DNA from 3 places in the Rossellomorea sp. NS-SX7 genome. Region 2 is predicted to be linked to each of the others. Evidence: riboswitches for the same ligand, from Rfam matches in the RefSeq annotation. Region 2 holds a riboswitch; each other region holds the start of a gene.

Region 1 (5,226 bases), 1.8 Mb from region 2:
TAGGGATACTTTGCTTCCTAAGTATTCTTTGAAGTGATCGAAGTTTGATAGAATATCTTCCTTCTTGTCCTCGGACATGCGTGATAATGTGTCGTCTACTTTGTTTTCCATTCTGTCTGTGGATTGATTGGCCATTTGTAAAATCTCTCCTCTCTTAACTATAGTTTCTATATTCCCGGTAAAGGAATCTTTAAACTACCAATGAAGAGTTTGACCATCCAGGATGGTTCATCAGATGGAGGCAGCCGGTATTACAAGTCATCAAAGCCATTCACATCCGTCGTTTTCGTATACTGTCTTGATTTTTGTTCGAAGAAATCGGTTTTCCCCAAGTCCACTTCCTGATAGGCAATGATCCATTTTAACGGGTTATTCTGATGTCCCTCAAATGGCGATTGGAACCCAAGCTGCTTTGCCCTCTTGTTAGCCATGAATTTTATGTAACTCTCAAGTTCAGACATTAATAAACCGTCTATATCATTTCCGATGATTTCCTTCGCCCATTCGATTTCCAAATGTGCCGCATGCAAAAATGTTTTTTGTCCGAATTCCGATAATTCTTCTGTTTGATAGGATGGATATTCCGCGATGATTTCTTTGAAAATCTTTTCGAACAAGCCGACGTGGAGTTGTTCATCCCGATTAATGTAATTGATCATCGTACTTGTCGCCACCATTTTCTGATTTCTGGCAAGATTATAGAAGAACGCGAATCCGCTGTAAAAAAATAGCCCTTCCAAGATGACATCGTAAACAATCGACTTTAATAGGTTTTCCACTGTCGGTTTCTCAGCAAAGTCCTTGTACCCTTTCACGACGAACTCATTGCGTTTCTGCAGAATCGGTTCCGTTTTCCAATAATTGAACACTTCATCCTGTTTTTGTTTCGGCACGATGCTTGAGAGCACATAGCTATAGGAATGATTATGGACTACTTCCTGTTGAGCCAGAATGATCATCAAAGCATTCAAACTGGAATCTGTCAAAAAGTCTGCTACTTTTCCTGCATAATCTGTCTGCACACTGTCCAAAAGTGCCAATAACCCAATGATTTTAAGGAATGTGTCCTGTTCCTTCTGTGAAAGAGTCTCAAATTGATTAATGTCTTTAGACATATTTATTTCAAATGGAGTCCAGAAGTTCCCCAGCATCCTTTTATACTTTGGATATGCCCAAGAGAAGCGGACATCATCCCAGTTCAACACATTTGAGCTTTTCCCATTGATGATGGATGTAGATTTATTTGGAGCTGATGCGTCCATCAGATCCCTTTTTTTCAGAATGACCATTACCTTTTCCCCCTTTTAGCTGTGACAGCTTTCACACTCATCAATAACAGAATCCGATGTGGATCTCACATAATATGTCGTTTTCAAACCTGATTTCCAAGCGTCGAGATGAAGAAGCAGCAGTTCCTTGGCTTTGATATCGTTTCTGACATAGAGATTGAACGAAATCCCCTGGTCAATATGCCTTTGTCTCCTGCTGTTTTGTTTGATACTCCAGTGCTGATCGATATGGTACGCTGTTTTGTAGTACCATTTTGTGTCAGCAGATAAGTCCGGCGCTGTTACCGGTATTTTATAATCCTTTTTCTCTTCTGAATACAGATGCCTGAATAATGGATCGATACTCGCGGTTGAACCTGCTATTAAAGAAGTAGAGGAGTTAGGTGCCACTGCCATGAGATATCCGTTGCGCATTCCAGACGTTGTCACTGCCTGCCTCAATGCCTCCCATTCCGGACCTTCATAACCCTTATTCCCGAAATAATTCCCATTATCCCAATCCGAGCCGTTGAAATACGGGTACGCCCCTTTCTCCTTCGCAAGATCGGTACTTGCGCTGATCGTATGGAATGCAATTTCTTCGTATAGTTCATCACAATATTCCGCCGCTTCATCACTCTCCCATCTCAAGCCCTTCAAGGCAAGTAAATGATGCCATCCAAACGTCCCCAGGCCGATGCCTCTATACCTTTGATTTGTCAATTGCGCTTGCAGGACAGGTATATCATTCAGTTCGATGACATTATCCAGTAGTCTAACGGCGATCTTGATCGTCCGTGACAACACGTTGTGCTGAACAGCCCTGGCCAGGGAAAGTGATGCGAGATTACATACGACATAATCACCTGGATGTTTATAAGTAATGATTTTCCCGTCTTCAATCTTTTCTTGTTCCAAAACAGTAGGGCTCATATTTTGAGCGATTTCCGTACATAGATTACTGCAGTAAATCATCCCTTTATGAGCATTGGCATTCTGACGGTTTACAGTATCCCTATAGAACATAAACGGTGTTCCTGTTTCCAGCTGTGAGATCATGATCCGCTTGAAAATATCGATGGCCGGCACTGTTTTCTTAGACAGTTCCGGGTGATTCACACATTCCTGGTACTTTTTCCTGAATGATCCCTCACCTATATTCTCATCGTAATAGTCTTCCAGGGAATATCCCATAACTTTCCTTACTTCGTGGGGATCAAACAGGTGCCAGTCATCCCTTTCTTCAACGGCTTCCATAAATAAATCAGGAAGGCAAACACCTGTAAATAAATCATGAGTGCGCTGCCGTTCGTCTCCATTGTTCAACCGAACGTCAAGGAAGGAATGAATATCTTTATGCCATACATCCAGGTAGACAGCGATTGCGCCTTGACGCTGACCGAGCTGATCAACGGAAACAGCGGTATTATTTAGTTGTTTCATCCATGGAATGACTCCCGAGCCCACACCTTTAAATCCTTTGATATCACTTCCCCTGCTCCGGACTTTTCCTAAATAGATACCAAGCCCTCCGCCATTTTTACTCAGAGTCGAAACATCCGTGTTGCTGTCAAAGATGCCTCTCAAATCATCCTCTACCGTGTCGATAAAACAGCTGGAAAGCTGACCGTAGCTTTTACCTGCGTTCGCTAAAGTGGGTGTAGCAACAGTCATATACAGATTTGACAGGGCCCAGTAGGCTTCTTTAATCAGTGAGAGCCTGTGAGCCTTGTCTTCGTCCATCATGAGTGTCATTGCGATAATCATAAATCGCTCTTGCGGAAGCTCATATACGTTGCCATCATGTGATTTCGTTAAATAACGCTCAGCAAGTGTAACGATTCCAATATAGGTAAACAACTTGTCTTTAGAAGGGTTCAAAAGAGATTCCAACTGTTGGATTTCATCCCTTGTGTATGCCTCGAGCAGGCGCGGATTATATAGTTTTTTCTCAACAAGTTCTTGTATCAGATTAAAAAAATCACGATAAGGATTTGCGGGATCAAGCCTCCTGGACTGACTGCTGGAGTGATAAAGCTTCTCTAAGTACAGACATGCTGCTGCATATGTCCATTGCGGTTCTTCTGCTGAAATTCTTTCGACAGCTGTCAGGATAATCTGGTGAAAAAGCTGTTCTTCGGAGATATCCTTTTTCACTTGAAGAAGTCCGTCCACTTTCTCTTCAAATCCATCCGTGTTCAAGTCTGGGAAATCCGACTTTAGCTTCCGGCAAAGCTGCCAGGCAAGGTCTAATGTTTTTTCTGTTTCAATCAGTGTCATTTCTTCATTCCTCCCGAATCTGTTCAATTCATTCGTACTATACAAGCTGCGGGAGAGGATACAAAAAAGCCCATCCTCTCAATTGGACGGGCTTTCATGAATATAACGATGATATGATATAACAGACGTATGTATAGATATCTATTATTCTATCCTCGCACATCCTCCCAATTCCCGAAGAAGATCATACGTAATAAATATGGCAGGTCTCCTGACTCGTGCTTCATCCTACTTTAAGGCCTTCCCATCTTTATCAAGATAGTGGCAAATCCTTATTTCGTCATCACTTACAGTTGCGGGGACAGTTCCGGAATTTCACCAGATTCCCTATTAAGTCTTAATAGACACCGTATTTATAGATTTAATCGAACTAATCAATATATAGTTGTGAATATCTTTATGGACACAAAGTATTGTGTTCTCATCCATCATAATTTAATTACCATGATTTTTCAAGCAAAAATCACCCTCTTCTTCAAATCTCAATGATGGTACAAATATGCTTATAATTATCTTTTTGTTCAAAAATCCACGAACACCTCTGAATTGAGACCATTAATCAGTGGTAAAGGAAGATTACATCCGTATTTATCGTTTGAGAACCGATGGCATAATACTTATAATCCAAATAGAAGGTTGTTTGACAGTATTCTTTGGTCCCCAATATTTGACGGGCTGCTTACTTGGGATTTCCCATAGTAAGCAGCCTCTTTTTTTGAATGAAAGGGTACTCTGCAGGATAAAATAAAACGAATCTAGTGTTTCAGGGTAATTACAAAATGATTAAATAAGTCAAAAAGGTTTATTTATTCATAAGAATCATATACAATGCGCATTAAGTGATTTTTATAAATCCCCTCTTTTGAAAGGAGAACTAAAATGAAGAAGTTAATGAGTGCATTACTGATTACAATAATGGCGATTGCCTTAGCCGCTTGCGGAAATGGAGAAGAGGCAAAGAAGCAATCTGAAGATAAACCAAAAACAGAAGAGAAAAGTAAAGAACAGCAAGAGCAGGCCAAGCAAATGGAAGAAATGCAAAAGAAAATGGACAAACAAAAAGTGGACAAAGATAAAGTTGTTGCCGTGGTCAATGACGAGAAGCTGAAGGGTGAAGATTATAATAACATCCTTACTTCCTCTCAAATGCAGTTTCAGCAGATGGGACAAGATCCTACCAGCGAAAAGGCAGCAGAACAAATCAAAAAACAAACAATCGACAGTCTTGTAGGTCAGACCCTTCTCATGCAGCAAGCAGACGAAAAAGGGTATAAAGCAACTGACGAAGAAATCAACAAACAGCTTGACCAAGTGAAGAAGAAATACAAGAGTGATAAAGAATTCGAAAAAGCAATGAAAGAAGCCGGATTCTCGATGGAAGAACTAAAAACTCAAGTTGCTGAAAACATCAAGTACACAAATTATGTTGAAAAAGAGATAAAAGTGGATGAAGTAACAGAAGAAGAAATGAAGAAATTTTACGACCAATTTGCCAGCCAGCAAGGAAAAGATCAGAAAGCACCAAAGTTTGAAGAAGTGAAGCCTCAGATCAAGACTCAACTGGAACAGCAAAAGAAACAAGAAAAACTTGTACAGCACGTTGAAGAGTTAAAGGAAAATGCTAAAGTAGATGTAAAAATATAATTTATTTGAAACAACCTCCATTCTGGGGGTTGTT
Region 2 (5,226 bases):
ACCTCGAAAAGCGGCTCCCGCAATGGCGAGAGACGCTCCAACAAGAATGCCAACAGGTACTCGGGTCAGCTTGAACCTATTCACGATAGTGATATCCATTTAATCCACATTATACAGGACAGGGTAACGGAAAATCGTTGTACCGAGGATCGAAATAATACCAGTAACCGGGACTCGCGCCAACCCCAATACCTATCAGCAGTGAGAATATTAAGATCCATACGAAACTATTACATTGTTACTTAAATAAATCCGGATAAACCGCTTTTGCAAGCTCCTCTACGCCTTGTACCAGCCTCGGACCGGTTCTCGTTACTAAATCCGAATGAACGTCATATACTTGTTCATTCTTGATGGCAGGAACACCCTCCCATCCCTCTCTGCTTAACACTAAGTCTTTCGGATTTTCCGTGTAATACCCATAGGTAGTGACAATGACATCAGGATTCAAGGCGATAATGGCCTCTTCATTCATCTTCACCCAGCCTTCCTGTTCTGCAGCTGCATTGTCAGCATTAATCAACGTCAGCATTTCATCCATGAAGGTATCACTTCCAGGAGTGTAAATCTCTGGTGCAGGAGACACTTCTACAAAAACGCTCTTTTTCTCTTCTTTTGAAACTTCAGCTGCTTTCTCCTTCACCGCCTGAAGATCATCTTTCATTTTCCCGATGGTTTCTTCAGCCTGTTCATTTGCATCTGTAGCCTTGCCGATCATTTCAATCGTAGAATAAACTTCTTCGAAACTTTTAGCGTCATGTACGACCAGAACCGTGATACCAGCGTCTCTTATCTGCTGGAGAGCATCCGTTGCCGATCCCATTACCGAAGCATGGGCAAGCACCAGATCAGGTGATAAGGAAAGAATCTTTTCTACGTTGAACTCCATACCGCCGATCTTCTCTTTTTCAGCAGCTTCAGGAGGATAGTTATCAAAATCAGATACTCCAACAACTTTATCAGCCAGCCCTAATTCGAAAGCAATTTCTGTATTACTCGGGATAAGCGATACAATCTTTTCAGGTTTTTCCTCAATCGTTACCTCATTATCCACAGCATCCTTTATGATTACAGGAAATGCTGCCGTTTCCTGGTTTTCAGCTTGTTCCTGATCCGCTGAATCCCCTCCAGCTTTCCCATTAACTGTGTCTCCGTTATTTCCGCAACCGGCAATGACGCCAATGGAAAGTAGCAGTGCAAGCAATAGTAAGTTAATCTTCTTCACGTTCGTTTCTCCCCTTTTTTCATTTCAAAATAAAAAAACATCTCTTCCTGAAGAAAGAGATGACGTGTAAAAGGCATATTTTTGATGTAAACTCAAAATTTATGCGATTTACACCTTCCCTATCCTCGTAGGCTTTTGGTGCACGGTAACAGGCAGGTCTCCTGGCTTATGGTCATTGCCCGCTGCTCCTTCCCATACAAATGTACAGTGGTATTAACAGCAGGCTCCCAAATTACAGTGGCGGGACCGCGTTGGAATTTCACCAACTTCCCTTTTAAGACTTCAGTTCGACTAAAGTCACCTGTTTCGACAATATGTATTAAATTTTCCGCTAGCTAGATTATACACAAGAAAGGTTGAGAGGGGAATCATTTTCCAGAATATTATTTTAATGGTTTAAGTAAAAGGAAGAGTGAGAACCGCCTCCACCTAATTCCACTGTTCCTCAAGCCTATCAAGCATCTCATTTAACTCTTCCAGCCGTCCGCTGCTGCTTCATCTTTTTCCTCCCTTTACCTGCTACAAATTCCTCATCCAACAATGCGACTTCCTCCAACGATTGCACACCTCTCTTAGAGAATGACAGAAAAAGGACACCCTGTTTTGAAATTTTGTTACATAAACGTTTGTTTAACTTTGTAGGTAGCTTTGTGCCAGGGGTTTAGAGATTAATCAAACGTTTGTTTAAAAGGACAAGTGGACAGGTATACCGTCACACTAAAATAATTGGACTATCTAGCTCGCGGTACGATGGACCTGTCCCCCTGTCCCACTTCCTCTAAACCTTTATACCCATATTCCGATAGTAAAAATAAACACCTGCATTATAAAGGAGTGCAATATGTTATTATTTCTACACTTTTTAAAGAAGAAAAAAGAAAAGGACGTACCCATACAAACAAGAAAACCGGCCGCTAAGCCTATAAAGAGGACTTCAGAGGAATTCGCAGCCAGAAAAGGAGAACTCGGTGAATACAAGATAGACATCCAACTTGATCAGCTGCCGAAAGACTGTCGTTACCTGAGCGACCTTCTTGTGAAAAACCCGAAGGCGAAGTCGGGATATTCCCAGATTGATCACGTAGTCTTGACTCCCTATGGCATCTTTACCTTTGAAACGAAAAATTATCAGGGCACCATCTATGGCGGGAAAGACAGAAAAACGTGGCTAGTGAATGGGAAATTTAAAATGATGAATCCGTTTGTCCAAAATTACGGACATATTGCCGCACTGAAGACACTGATTGATGAAAAACACCACCCTTTATTCATCTCAATGGTTTCCTTTACAAAGAGATGCACATTTAAAGTCGGATTAGAATATCGTAAAATCGCATCCAATGAGTTGATTGTCTATGATATCGAATTGTCTGAGTTCATTCACAGAAAGCTTTCGGTTTTGAAGCTTCAGCACAAACAACCGCTACTTAGTGAACCTGACATTTCTACCATTCATCATGCTTTTACTCAAGCGAATATAATTGATCCAACGACCAGGGAGGAACATAAGCTCAAACTAAGCAACCCTGAAGATACCGAGGTGATTGCCGGTGCCTCCGCGGCCTGCGTCGCGTGCAGTAAACCTGTTTCGGCAAAAGTACAGGCGTATTGTCTGGCAAACAAAAGGTTCGGAGGGAAAATCTATTGTTTTGAGCATCAGAAAACAAGGTAGAGCGGGAATCTGCCCCCCTGCTCTACCCCTTGTGGTAATCTTATCCAATGCTTAACCTTTCAAATTATTAAAAGGATTTCCATCAGGATTGGTTCGTATATAACCGCCGCCTTGTTCAAGGGGGGTGTCTATGGAGGAATTCCCGTCACCATCGCGGAAATATCCTTCCACTAAAGTCCCATCTTTACGAATGTAGGGATCTACATAGTGAGGCTCCACAAAGTGAATGTTGTCAGTGCCGGACCCTAAATGTAATGGTTTGAACTGAAATTGATTTGTATACTTCAACGGATCAGAGTAATGATAGATATCCTGGCCATGTCCAGTAAAGGATCCGTCTGACCCATAATCGATCACGGACGGTGTTTGATCCTTAAGTGCCAGATCTGTACTTGTGCCATAGTCCTGATCAAATGCTTCTGAAAGATTTACTGTATTGTTTTCCCATCCATTCATTTCAACGCTTCCTCCTTCATTAATTCTGTTAGATAAAGTTTCAGTTCTTTAATCTTTTCCCTGTGAGCATGGATTTCAGCTGCCTCTGTTTGATGTCTTGCCGCCTCTTCTTTAAGAATCATGTGATAACTTGTTATTAAACGACTAAATTCTTCAAGAGAAAGCCTGTTAATTTCACTGATTCCCTTTCTGATATACTGGTTCAACTGATATTTAAAGTCATCAAGAAGGACGTTAATCTGAGTATGCACGGAATATATAAGGTCCGGCTTGATATTGGCTAGTTGCTTCTCAGCGATCTTTTGAGAAATATAAGGCAGGCCAGCCATCCCAACTACCGGAAGGAAGAAAGGACCTCCCAATAAAAGTGCAAGAGAACCAACGCCCCCCAGCAAAACACCTGCTTTCACATTGGCATTTCCGCTGCGGGCATTCAGAATAGGGATATCGCCTTGAAACCTCAGATTCTCTCCCCTGTAGGACTGCAATTTTACACTTTGCTGAAAAGATTTAGATAATCCAATAGAAACCTCTCTTTCAAGCTTTACAAACAATTGGTGAATATGGTCGCTATACTGATCGATCCATTGATTGAAATGAGCCCGTATTGTATGAGGAATTTGGTTTTCCACAAGGGACTTTATATCAGCACCTTGAAAGAGATTAATTTTATGCTCGATATCCTCCTTCACCTTTTCTCCAAAATATTGAAAAGATTTGTTGATTAGAAAGTTGATCTCTTCTTCTCTCTCAAACAGATAATCTTGCAATTGTCCTTCCCATTTTGCACGATGTTCGAACCAGTTCTCCACCCTGAGTAACTGATCTCTTAGATCTTCAATCGATCTTTCTGTAAGTTCTTCCGCAGTTTCAACCTCTTTAAGCACTGCCTCGTGTATGTCAGCTAATCTTTCTTCAATTCGTTTTTGCTTTTGTTGTGTTCTTGAACCCGATTCTAGTCGTCGCTTTATTTCTGCTTTAATTTCTTCTATACCTGAAACTTGTTTGAGTTCATCGTTGTTCGTTAAATTACCTTCAAGGGCTTCTTTCGCTGATACAGGAAACACCCTATGTTGTCCACCTGCTATACCTTGAATTCTTCTTTCTGAGAATTCGATCACTTCATCCAGTTCGTCTTCATCAATTTGATCTAAGAAATTCATGACGAAAATGGTCCGGTCAAATCCAATTTTCTTTATTCTATTCTCCAGGAATTCCTGCTCTGATTTTTTTATTGCCGCTGTCAGAGAAGACATAAAGATGATGACATCTGCCCGTGGCAAGAACTGATGAGTGATGTCAGCCCGTTGTTCACTTAAATCATTCACACCGGGAGTATCAATTAATACAATACGCTCCTTCAATAACGGTACATCCAAAAATAATTTTATAAACTTGATTTCCTCCGGATTGAAGTCTGAAGAAGCAGTATATCTGTTTAACACCTCAATAGAAGCCTCTTGTTTCTCTATTTCGCCATTTTGTTTAACGATATGAATTTCCTGTTCGCTCCCGTGAAAAATCGCATTAATTGTTGCTGTAGTCGGGGTTACATTTCTTGGCATGATGTCCTGTCCCAACAAAGCGTTTACGAAAGTAGACTTTCCATGTTTGAACTCACCAACCACCATGATCGTATAATAATTTTGAATAATATCCTCTTCAAGTTCCTTTAATGGCTTCAATTGCGAACTATTAGGTAATACAGACTCTAATTTAAGAATCATTTCGCTTGTAACCCGCTTGAAATCTTCGAGATTGGTCCATTCACTACTCATAACACGCCAGCCTTTTCTTTTGTTTTTTTCTGCAGCTGCTTTAATAGACGAGGCAGATCTTTTTCAATCTGTGTCAATCTTGTATCCCTATGATT
Region 3 (5,226 bases), 1.5 Mb from region 2:
CTTCTGATAAAGTGAGGGATTACCAGCCCTACAAACCCGATCGTACCAGATACTGCCACGGCCGCGCCGGTCAGCGTGCTCCCCGCAATAAGAACCATATATTTCCTCTTCTGCACCGAAATCCCTATATGGCGTGCCTGCTCTTCCCCGAAGCTCATGCCGTTCAATTCCTTGGAATTAAACATCAGGATCAAGGTCCCTGCAGCAAAAAAAGGCAAAACAATAAAAATATAATCCCAGCCCCTCATCGATACGCTTCCAAGGAGCCAGCCGATTATTTGCCTTAACTCCTCTCCCGATAGGGCAATCATAAGAGAAATGACCGAACCAAGGAAGGAGCTGAAAATGATCCCTGTCAGTATGATCGTTTCCACCTTCATCGTGCGGTCGACCTTTCTTGCAAACGTCAACACAAGGAATACAGTAAGCAATGAGCCAATGATGCTGATGACAGGCAATGTGAATAGCCCTAAAAACGGCAGGCTTATATTGAAAAATAAAGTGACAACTGCGCCGACCGATGCTCCTGAGGACATTCCCAGGGTATACGGGTCAGCAAGGGGATTCCTTAATAAACCTTGAAAGGAAGCCCCGGCAATTGCCAAGGAGCTCCCAACCAGTAAAGCTAATAAAACTCGCGGTAAACGAATGGAAAATACAATGTTTGAATGCATGGGATCGACAGTCTCCACTGAGCCGGTCCCAAACATTTCGGCACTGATGATTTTGAGGATATCAATGATGGGAACCTTTACAGTACCTATCGATATCCCAATCAGCAGCGATAGGATGAGAATACTAAATGCCAGCAGATAAATAATCCATATTCTATTCTGTAAATATCTCTGGATAAACAGACTTGGCAATTTCCTCTACTCCTTCTACCAATCTAGGACCAGTACGCGTCACAAGATCAGGGTTTACATCATAAACTTGTTTATTTTTGACTGCATTGATATCCTGCCAGCCTTCCCGGGTCATGACCTGTTCGCTATCACCATATGTGGTAATGATGACATCCGGATTTGCTGCAATGACCTCCTCTTGGTTGACGGCGATCCACCCTTCCTGTTCTTTCAGGGCATTTTCTGCATTGATTAATTCAAGCATTTCATTAATAAATGTATTGCTTCCAGTTGAATAGATGTCCGGTGCAGGAGCTACTTCTACATATACCTTTTTCTGCTGTTCGACTTTTTCAGCTTTTGATTTAAGTTCTTGAAGATCCTCTCTCATCGAAGATACCAGCTTTTCCGCTTCCTTTTGTTTGCCGGTCAGCTTTCCAATATTCTCTATGATCGTGTATACTTCATCTATTTTCTGTGTATCTTGGACGACGAATACGCTGATTCCTGAGTCCCGGAGTTGATTTAATCCCTCTTTCGCGCTTACTGCCGTAGACTCATGTGCCAATACGAGATCTGGATCGAGGCTGATGATTTTTTCAACATTGAATTCAATGCCTCCGATTTTCTCTTTATCAGCAGCTTCCTCGGGATAATTATCGAAATCTGTCACTCCAACGACTTTTTCACCAAGGCCCAGTTCAAATAGTATTTCCGTATTACTTGGAATTAACGTGATGATTCGTTCAGGTTTCGATTCGAGAGTGATTTCATCACCTAAAGCATCCTTCACTTTTATCGATTGATCAACCGATTCTTCTTCAGTACCTTCCCCTGCATTTTGGTTGTCAGGCTGGTTCCCACAAGCAGCTGTAAATAATACTGACAGCATGAAAATAATAAATAGACTACTAAGCTTTTTCATTTTCTCTCTCCCTCTCATTAGATGATTGAATCGCATTCAGAATGATCGGTGCATCTTTTCGCTTATCTTGAAAGATTATGGGAAAGACGTGCATCGATCAGACTCCTTCTTTCTTTTAAAAAATTGAAAAAAGAGCCAAATAAAAAAACATCCCCGAAAAGGCGATGCTGTGTAATATGCATATAGGACCAACAAAGTATGGGGACATGCATGTTACACCTTCCTATCCGCGTAGTACCAGTGTCAAAGATGTCAGGCAGGTCTCCTGGCTTATGGTCATTGCTGGCTGCACCTTCCCGTACATGTGTACAGTGGTTCATTGCAGTTTGCTCCCATTTACAGTGGCGGGACCGCGTTGGAGTTTCACCAACTTCCCTTTTAAGAAGCGCAGGAATATTTGAACATATCCCGCTTCACCCGATCATTCAACTATGTAATTTTCCGTTCACATGAATTATACAGGAGCTTTTATATCCGGTAAATATATTTTTGCACCAAAGTTACAGTTTTTTTGATTGTCAAACCGTCAGAGAAAATGATAAAATTTGTTCAATCTAAAATATCTTTACCACATTACAGCAGCAAATAGCTGCAGGAGGTTTGGTTGGAATGAAGAAAGAAATCGAACGTGCTACCTTTGCCGGAGGCTGTTTCTGGTGCATGGTAAAACCATTTGATGAATTACCCGGAATCATTGATGTCGTGTCTGGTTATTCAGGTGGACACGTTGAAAATCCCACATATAAAGAAATAAAAGAAGGACAAAGCGGACATTATGAAGCCGTTCAAATCACATTTGATCCTTCCGTCTTCCCCTATCGGGATCTATTGGACCTATACTGGCCACAAATCGACCCGACTGATGACGGCGGGCAATTCCATGACCGTGGGGATCAGTATCGCACCGCCATCTTTTATCATAATGAGGAACAAAGATATGCTGCAGAAGAAACCAAACAAAAAATTGCAGACAGCGGGCGATTCGCAAAACCGATCGTGACAAAGATCCTGCCGGCAGCACCTTTTTATCCTGCTGAAGAATATCACCAAAAGTTTTATAAAAAAAAGCCAGAAGAATATAAAGCTGATCGCAAAGTATCCGGCAGGGATGAATTCATCAGTAATCACTGGCAGTCATAGCCTACGCATGAAAGCCCCCCATTTCTCACAAACTAGATGTGAAGAAAGGGGGTTTTTTTGATGAAAAAGCAACAGCATGACAAGGAACAAGTAATCGGATTCGAAGGCCCTGGCAGGGCAGTCAACTTTTTCGATCCCTATCCTGATGAAGACAAAGTGAATTACAAAAATGCTGAGCAAGGTGAAGAAAAAAATGACAGAGAGTAAAGATGTCGAACCCAAGATGAATAGTATGATAACTTTTGTATAAGTTAAGAAGAAGGAACCGGGGAAATCCTCCACCAAGAAAAGCCAACAATCGCTAGATTTTCTCGGTTCTGAATTATTTTCATTACCACTGTATCCTCCACCTAATAGCAACTTCCCCTTTTCACTCCAACTTCTTATATTTCCATAGCTGAGCCTTTTTCAAAAAATAAACCATATTTGGATTCAAATAAAAAAGGAGGCGGAAAATTCCGCTCTCCTGCATACCTTCTATTTTTTCAAATAAGTCCATCCTTCTTCTTGGTAAACCTTGTTTTCTTTCATCAGTTTCCCAATCGCACGTTTAAAGGAAGCCTTGCTCATGTTGAAGCGTTCCTTTATTTCATCCGGCTGGCTCTTGTCCCAGAACGGGATCGCACCGTTACGCTGATGCAGGTAGGAAAGAATCACGTCGGCATCATCATGCATCTTATCTTGTTTCAATGGAAGGAAAGAAACATTTAAATTTCCGTCATCCTTTACATCGATGACCCTTCCTTCTACAAGCTCGCCAAGTCTTGGTTCTTGTTTCCGTTCATTCTCATGTACGAAGCAGCGGTATCCCTGCTCGGATAAAAAGAATGTACCTACTTTAAGAAGGCGGTAAACCCTGCCTTGGACTTTTGCATTCAGCATTTCTTTAGATGCTCTTCTTGATACTTGCTCAATGATATTTTCCGTCGCAAGCTTTCCATATAAACGGTCCTGTTTGTCCCGGTTCAATGACAGGAACAATTGGTCGCCCGGCTCTGGCCACAGGGAAAGAAACCTTGGAAGGTCATCTGCTGAGACAAGGATATCCTTAGGAAGTCCGATATTGACAAACACTCCTAAATCTTCTTTTTTATCCACTACTTCTGCCCATCCGTACACTCCTGCCTGCACCTTTGGAATACGCATGGTAGCCGTCAGCCTGACATCCTTATCATGATAGAGAAAGACTTTGACTGAATCGCCCTCTTGGATTTCATCAGTAATTTCTGAATGATGAAGCAATACCCGATCCTCCTCATCATTTGTTAAAAAGAAGCCGTATGGGACTTCATGGTCGACATATAATTCTTCTACCGTTCCCGGTTTCAATGAAGACATTATCAGATTCCTCCCAATCAAATGGTAATAGCATTTATCCGCTCATTACTCATCTTGTATATTGAACTAATATATCTTTTTTTCTTCTATATGTATAGTGTCTATTTTCTACAGAAAATAGTAAATGTATTTTGACAATAATAACTTCTGATGCAGGAATATTCATTTCCGTTTTCTTCTCAGAGAGACTGCCGCAGTTCCTGTAACCAGTTAGCTTTAACAGACCCTCCCTTCCAGAAAGAACAAAATACTACATACCCAACGTTCCCTATTATAACAGGGACTTATAAAGAATGCAGGAGCCCGTCTTTTAACCAGGGCCCCTGCATCGTGATTAATAACGATTATACGCCCTCACTGCTTCGTCAGTTGGAAGTAAAAACGTGAGCATGCCCAGTAATGGGAGGAAGCTGCATAGAATCATGACAAACCGTATTGAATAAAAATCCGCGAGCCCTCCGAATAAAACTGCACCTACTGCGCCCATACCGAATGCAAGTCCCACTGTCAGACCTGAAACCATTCCGATTTTTTTAGGCAATAGTTCTTGTGCATATACGACAATGACACTGAAGCTCGATGAAATGATGAATCCGATGCAAAAAATAACCGGGAATACGATGGACAACGATAAATAAGGAAGTGCCAATGTTAACGGGGCAGCACCCAGCATCGAAAAAAAGATGATATTCCGTTTACCAAACTTGTCCGCCAATGGACCGCCTAAGAATGTGCCAAGAACCCCCGCAAACATAAATGCAAAAATATAAGCCTGCGCTTTCTTGATGGATAATCCGTAATCTTCTATTAAATAAAATTGATAATAATTCGATAAGCCAGCTCCATACCAGGAGCGGGCAAATACTAAAAACACAACCAACACCATCGCCCACTTAATCTTTCTATGAATAGGTGAAGGTTTCCCATCTGCTTTATTCCGGACACGTTTTGTTTCTTTTGTTTTTATCTGGCTTGAAT

The links. Region 2 has a riboswitch for cobalamin ahead of ACUXV2_RS18000 (ABC transporter substrate-binding protein). Riboswitches for the same ligand answer to the same signal wherever they lie in the genome.
Region 1: linked by a shared signal. The riboswitch ahead of ACUXV2_RS05755 (ribonucleoside-diphosphate reductase subunit alpha) and the one ahead of ACUXV2_RS18000 (ABC transporter substrate-binding protein) in region 2 are both predicted to bind cobalamin.
Region 3: linked by a shared signal. The riboswitch ahead of ACUXV2_RS10705 (ABC transporter substrate-binding protein) and the one ahead of ACUXV2_RS18000 (ABC transporter substrate-binding protein) in region 2 are both predicted to bind cobalamin.

What each region holds. Positions count from the first base shown of each region.
Region 1 is NZ_CM128249.1:1,174,848-1,180,073, reverse strand. It holds gene ACUXV2_RS05765 (DUF3243 family protein) at 1-135, opposite strand, end outside; gene ACUXV2_RS05760 (ribonucleotide-diphosphate reductase subunit beta) at 252-1,289, opposite strand; gene ACUXV2_RS05755 (ribonucleoside-diphosphate reductase subunit alpha) at 1,305-3,548, opposite strand; cobalamin riboswitch at 3,733-3,915, opposite strand; gene ACUXV2_RS05750 (SurA N-terminal domain-containing protein) at 4,428-5,192, shown strand.
Region 2 is NZ_CM128249.1:3,621,145-3,626,370, forward strand. It holds gene ACUXV2_RS17995 (iron chelate uptake ABC transporter family permease subunit) at 1-99, opposite strand, end outside; gene ACUXV2_RS18000 (ABC transporter substrate-binding protein) at 239-1,225, opposite strand; cobalamin riboswitch at 1,360-1,545, opposite strand; gene ACUXV2_RS18005 (nuclease-related domain-containing protein) at 2,067-2,897, shown strand; gene ACUXV2_RS18010 (hypothetical protein) at 2,949-3,353, opposite strand; gene ACUXV2_RS18015 (dynamin family protein) at 3,350-5,131, opposite strand; gene ACUXV2_RS18020 (dynamin family protein) at 5,128-5,226, opposite strand, start outside.
Region 3 is NZ_CM128249.1:2,153,892-2,159,117, forward strand. It holds gene ACUXV2_RS10700 (FecCD family ABC transporter permease) at 1-866, opposite strand, end outside; gene ACUXV2_RS10705 (ABC transporter substrate-binding protein) at 829-1,770, opposite strand; cobalamin riboswitch at 2,009-2,206, opposite strand; gene msrA (peptide-methionine (S)-S-oxide reductase MsrA) at 2,392-2,910, shown strand; gene ACUXV2_RS10715 (hypothetical protein) at 2,971-3,117, shown strand; gene ACUXV2_RS10720 (CvfB family protein) at 3,388-4,239, opposite strand; gene ACUXV2_RS10725 (MFS transporter) at 4,583-5,226, opposite strand, start outside.